2 linked regions of the Myxococcus hansupus genome follow. The protein of the gene in region 1 interacts with the protein of each later gene in a pairwise test. Links are inferred from orthologs where the notes say so. Each region holds a gene or a part of one and is shown on either strand. Other genes may lie near its edges.

Region 1 (3,034 bases):
CCCATGGCCTTCGGTAAATCCAAGAACCGCCGCCGTCAGGACGCCGCCCAGCAGAGCGAGGCGGTCCGGGGCGTGGTGCGCTCGAAGGCGCCGGGGGTCCTCAAGGTCCTGGGCCTGACGGCGATGACGGGCCTGCTGGTGTGGGGTGGGGTGGCGCTGCGGGAGTGGGCGCTGACGTCGCCCACTTTCGAGTTGGAGGCGGTGTCCTTCTCCGGGCTCCAGCGCGCCTCGCGGGTGGAGCTGCTGCGGCTGGCGGCGCTGACGAAGGGGCAGAACCTGTGGACGCTGGACGTGCCCGCGCTGGAGCGCGCCATGGACCAGCACCCCTGGCTGCGCACGGTGGAGGTGACGCGCCGGTTCCCCAACCGGGTGTCGGTGGAGGTGACGGAGCACACGCCGGTGGCCATGGCCGTCCTGGGGGAGCTGTACGTCCTGGACGACCAGGGCGAGCCCTTCAAGCGGGTGACGCCGGGCGACGGCCTGGACCTGCCCCTGGTGACGGGGCTGGACCGGGAAGGTTATGTGGCGGACCCGGCGGTGGCGCGGGAGCGCTTCCGGTCGGCGTTGGAGGTGGCGAGCGCGTATTCGCGGCTGTCACCCGACAAGACCGAGCAACTGTCGGAGGTTCGCCTGGAGGCGCAGAGCCTGACGCTGGTGGCGGCGTCCGGGCAGGAAGTGCGCCTGGGTGAAGGAGATTCAGAGGTCAAGCTGCAACGTCTGGCCCGTGTCCGGCGCGAACTGGGTGCGAGGGGGCTTGCAGCGGAGATCATTCACCTGGATAACCGTGCCCGGCCCGGCTGGGTGGCGGTGAAGATTTCGAGTCCCGTGTCCGAGAGGAACGGGACTTCGAAGCGGTAAGCGGACGCGCCCCTTTCACGAGAGTGGGGGGCCTGGGAGGGTTGTCATGGCGAAGCAGAAGTCGGGGGAGATCATCGTCGGCCTCGACATCGGCACGACGAAGATCTGCGCCATCGTCGGAGAGCTGACCGACAGCGGCATCGACATCATCGGTATCGGTACGCATCCGTCGAAGGGTCTGCGCAAGGGCGTGGTGGTGAACATCGAGGCGACCGTCTCTTCCATCCGCCGCGCGGTGGAGGAAGCGGAGCTCATGGCGGGGGCGGAAATCTCCCACGTCTACACGGGCATCGCCGGAGGCCACATCAAGGGCTTCAATTCCCAGGGCATCGTCGCCGTCAAGGACAAGGAAGTCCGCGAGGCCGACATCGCGCGCGTCATCGACGCGGCGAAGGCCGTGGCGATTCCGCTCGACCGGGAAGTGATTCACGTCCTCCCGCAGGAATTCATCATCGACGACCAGGGCGGCATCAAGGAGCCCCTGGGCATGGCCGGCGTCCGTCTGGAGGCCAAGGTCCATATCGTCACCGGCGCGGTGTCCAGCGCGCAGAACATCGTCAAGTGCGCCAACCGCACCGGGCTCAACGTCTCCGACATCGTCCTCCAGCCGCTGGCCAGCGCGGAGGCGGTGCTGGGTGAGGATGAGAAGGAGCTGGGCGTGTGCCTCGTCGACATCGGCGGCGGCACCACGGACATCGCCATCTTCTCCGGCGGCTCCATCGTCCACACGGCGGTGATTGCGCTGGGCGGCAACAACCTCACCAGCGACATCGCCATTGGCCTGCGCACCCCCGCGCACGAGGCCGAGCGCATCAAGCAGAAGTACGGCTGCGCGCTGTCGTCGCTCATCAACAAGGACGACACCATTGAAGTGCCCAGCGTCGGGGGGCGTCAGCCCCGCGTGCTCGGGCGGCAGATTCTCTGCGAAATCCTGGAGCCGCGCGTGGAGGAGATCTTCCAGCTCGTGCACCGCGAAATCCAGAAGTGCGGCTACGAGGACCTGCTGGCCTCGGGCGTGGTGATTACGGGTGGCTCCACGCTGCTCGCCGGCATGCCGGAGCTGGCCGAGGAAGTCCTGGGCCTGCCGGTGCGCCGTGGCATGCCGCGCGGCATCGGCGGTCTGGTGGATGTGGTGAAGAGCCCCATGTACGCCACCGGCGTGGGCCTGGTCGTCTACGGCGCCCGCCACCTGGACCGGCGCATGTTCCGCATCCGAGAGGAGAACGTGTACAAGAAGGTGAAGGGCCGCATGCGGGAGTGGCTCGAGGAAATCTTCTGACGCACCGGGCCGAGCGCCCACCGCGTCGCCGAAGGGCTCTCCGAAAGGGGGGCCCTTTTTTGTTGGCCGTGGGCCACACCCTGCGTCCCGATTGACGCGTCAGCGTCCGGATTTGACGCGTCAGCCGACCTGGTGGGTTGCCCTCCGGCGTGCCCGAATCGGTCCAGTTTCCGGAATCTGGATCCGTGGTTCGGATGGGGCCCGGAGAACCCAGGGAGCGGGGCGCTGAAATCCTCGGAATGTCGACGGTCGTAGAGTGGACAGACGATGGCTCCCGGATTGCTATGTGCGGCATTTGCCGCTGGGCCCACTCCCCCCAACGACCCACGTTTATGAATCAAGAGACCAATCAAGTCCCTCTCGCTAGTCGGGTTTTCCGAGGACGCATCCGGCCCGCCATCGCACCTCTGGTGCTGTTGTGCGTGGCGCTGCTCGGCCCGGTCGCGATGGGCGCCGCGGACACCTTCGGGCTGGGGAACGGAACCAGCGGCGCGTTGACGGTGAACGGGGCCAACCCCCCATCAACGTCTACACGCGCGTGACGGCGGCGGCGCCCGCCGGGCAGAACTTCGTGACGGTGGCCTCGTCCACGGGCTTTTCGGTGGGCAGTCTGGTGATGGTGCACCAGACGACGGGCCTGGGGACGGTTCCGGCGTCGGGCAGTCAGACGCCCATCACCCTGACGGGAAACACGGTGGGCCGTTGGGAGTTCGCGCGGGTTTCGGCCCTCACGGCGACGCGGCTCACCTTCTCGCAGCCGCTCACGGGGGCCTACACGGCCACGGGCACGCAGGCGATCCGGGTGCCCGAGTACTCCACGGTGACGGTGAATGCAGGGGGAAGCCTCGTGGCGCAGCCGTGGAACGGCACCACGGGCGGCGTGCTCGCCTTCCTGTC
Region 2 (2,834 bases), 1.5 Mb from region 1 along the record:
ACAAGCGTCATGGGCCTGCGGGGCAGGAGTGCCCCTTCTCCGGGCCCGACTTAGCTTTTCGAGGTGCTTTCAAGATTCCTCGTCTACGGGTGTGTCGGGTGGGTGCTCGAGGTGATGTTCACCGGCACGGGCGCCGCGCTGAAGAAGGACCGCAACGCCACGGCGCGCACCTACCTATGGATGCACCCCATCTACGGAGGAACGGCCCTGGCGCTGGAGGAGGTCTCCGCCCGGCTCAAGCCCCTGCCCCGGCCCCTGCGGGCCCTGGCCTACACGGGGCTCATCTTCGGCGCGGAGTACGGCACGGGCTGGTTGCTCAAACGCCTGCTCGGCCGCTGCCCGTGGGACTACGCGCCCCACAAGTGGAGCGTCCACGGCCTCATCCGCCTGGATTACGCCCCAGCCTGGTACCTTACCGCCCTGCTGTTCGAGCCCGTGCGTGACACCCTGCTCCACGTCACCAGCGAGGCCCTGCGTCAGACACCCGAGTACCGCGACGCCGAGGCCCAGGGGACGCTGCCCCCCGCCGCGCTGCCCGAGGAGAAGCCGCTGGAGGCGGGGCTCGTGGCCGCGCGCTTCGAGGCCGCGCAGGGCGAGCCGACGCCCATTCCCTGAAAGGCCCGGCGGGGCCCTGCGTCCGATGGCCGACTGCCCTCCTGCCAGAGGTGAAAGCCGCTACCGGCTTTTCTTCCTCCGTGCTGCGTCGCGTAGTACCTTGGCCTGCGTCTGCCCCCGCGATGACGGGGAAATTCCGCCGACCCCCCGAAAGTTCCCGCCCCCGTATGTTTGACTGGCTTCACACCCTCTTCTCGCGTGACCTCGCCATCGACCTCGGCACGGCGAACACGCTCATCTACATCCGCGGCCAGGGCATCGTCTCCAACGAGCCCTCGGTGGTGGCCGTCCAGCATGACGCGCGCGGGGGCAAGAAGGTCCTCGCGGTGGGTAAGGAAGCCAAGGAGATGCTCGGGCGCACCCCGGGCAACATCGTGGCCATTCGCCCGATGAAGGACGGCGTCATCGCCGACTTCGAAATCACGGCGGCGATGCTGCGCTACTTCATCCAGAGCGCCCACAACCGCAAGACGCTGGTCAACCCGCGCATCATCATCGGCATCCCCTCCGGCATCACCGAGGTGGAGCGCCGCGCGGTGCGCGAGGCCGCGGCCAACGCCGGCGCCCGCGAGGTCTACCTCATCGAGCAGCCCATGGCGGCGGCCATTGGCGCGGGCCTCCCGGTGACGGAGCCCAGCGGCAACATGATTGTGGACATCGGCGGCGGCACCTCCGACGTCGCGGTCATCAGCCTCGCCGGCATCGTGTTCGCCAAGAGCGTGCGCATCGGCGGCGACAAGCTGGACGAAGCCATCATTCAGTACGTGAAGCGCAAGTACAACCTGCTCATCGGCGAGCGCACGGCGGAGCTCATCAAGATGGGCATCGGCACCGCGTACCCGACGGACGAGGTCATGACCATGGAGATCAAGGGTCGTGACCTGGTGGCCGGCGTGCCGCGCACGCTGACCGTGTCCAGCGACGAGGTCCGGGACGCGCTCGCCGAGCCCGTCAACGGCATCGTCGAAGCGGTGAAGCTGACGCTGGAGCGCACACCGCCCGAGCTCGCCGGTGACATCGCCGACCGCGGCATCGTGCTGGCCGGTGGCGGCGCGCTGCTGAAGAACCTGGACACCCTGCTGCGCGAGGAGACGGGCCTGCCCGTGTTCCTCGCCGAGGACCCGCTGTCCGCCGTCGTGATTGGCGCGGGCAAGGCGCTGGAGTCGCTCGACATCCTCCGGCAGGTCTGCCAGCCGGGCTGAGCCTCACGCTCCACCCTGCCAGGCCCCACGGCGCCACCTCTCACGAGGCTGGCGCCGTTTCGCTTTTCAGGGCTGGGTTTGACAGGCCCGCGGACAGTGGACTGTGGTGCGCGCATGAGAACGACCTCTTCGCGTCCCAGGCTGTCCGCGCTCACCGCCGCCGCCCTGCTGGTGGCCTCCCCGGCCCTCGCGGATTGGTCCGCGGACGTCGTCACGAAGATGAAGCTGGAGGCCGGCAAGAAGCCGCCGCCGGACATCCAAGGCAAGGTGTACGGCCGCAAGGGGCTGATGCGCATGGACGCGGAGCTGCCCGACATGTCCGGCGGCAGCATGTCCATCCTGTTCGACTTCGAGAAGCGCACGGGCACCACGCTGGTCCACGCGCACAAGGTGGCCACCGAGCGGAGCCTGGATGACCTTCCGGTGAAGCTGCCCGCGTCGTGCACCAGCAAGACGCAGAGCTACGACGCCTGCTTCAAGGAGCAGGGCTACCGGCAGGTGGGGACGGAGCAGGTGAACGGGCATCCCTCCGCCGTGTACGAAGGCACCATCCCCGGCGCCACGGGCGTGCCGACGCAGCAGAAGCTGTGGCGGCCCACCGACCTGCCCGAAGTCCCCTACGTGCGCGCGCGCACGACGAGCCCCTCGGGACAGGTGACCGAGGTCAACCTCACGAACATCCAGCAGGGCAAGCAGCCCGACTCACGCTTCAAGGTGCCCGCGGGCTACCGCAAGGTGGCGCCGCCCACCACCGCCACGGGCCTGCCGGCCTCGGTGCCCGCGGCCTTCACCGCCAAGGACTTCGAGGGCAAGACGCCCGAGCAGATTCAGGAGATGGTCCGTCAGCGATTGGGGCAGCAGGGCCTCCACGTTCCGCAAGGCACCACGCCTCCGCCGACGCCGTGACGCGCGCGGGTCAGGGACGGCGGTGCTTCGCGTAGAGGCCGTCCCGCCACGCGAGCAGGTCCGGGAACCGCTCCGCGAGCGCCGCGTCGGACCACACCTCCCGCGTGCCCG

The links. Proteins that work in one complex are often made in the same cells at the same time.
Region 2: the proteins of ftsA (region 1) and A176_RS00220 interact in binary tests that used the Escherichia coli proteins (3 or more experiments, as listed by UniProt). The link is inferred for Myxococcus hansupus from one-to-one orthologs.

Annotation. Positions count from the first base shown.
Region 1 is NZ_CP012109.1:1,532,721-1,535,754, forward strand. The notes cover bases 58-3,020. They hold ftsA (cell division protein FtsA), read left to right. Parts: upstream 58-904; coding sequence 905-2,137; downstream 2,138-3,020. Other genes in these bases: A176_RS06400 (cell division protein FtsQ/DivIB), read left to right, coding at 58-858; agmC (adventurous gliding motility protein AgmC), read left to right, coding at 2,556-3,020. Also shown: more of A176_RS06400, read left to right, coding at 4-57; more of agmC, read left to right, coding at 3,021-3,034. UniProt on the Escherichia coli protein: Essential cell division protein that assists in the assembly of the Z ring. May serve as the principal membrane anchor for the Z ring.
Region 2 is NZ_CP012109.1:48,391-51,224, reverse strand. What follows is about bases 37-2,799. They hold A176_RS00220 (rod shape-determining protein), read left to right. Parts: upstream 37-782; coding sequence 783-1,817; downstream 1,818-2,799. Other genes in these bases: A176_RS39520 (hypothetical protein), read right to left, coding at 2,734-2,799; A176_RS00215 (hypothetical protein), read left to right, coding at 1,932-2,723; A176_RS00225 (putative ABC transporter permease), read left to right, coding at 64-615. Outside these bases: more of A176_RS39520, read right to left, coding at 2,800-2,834. UniProt on the Escherichia coli protein: Forms membrane-associated dynamic filaments that are essential for cell shape determination. Acts by regulating cell wall synthesis and cell elongation, and thus cell shape.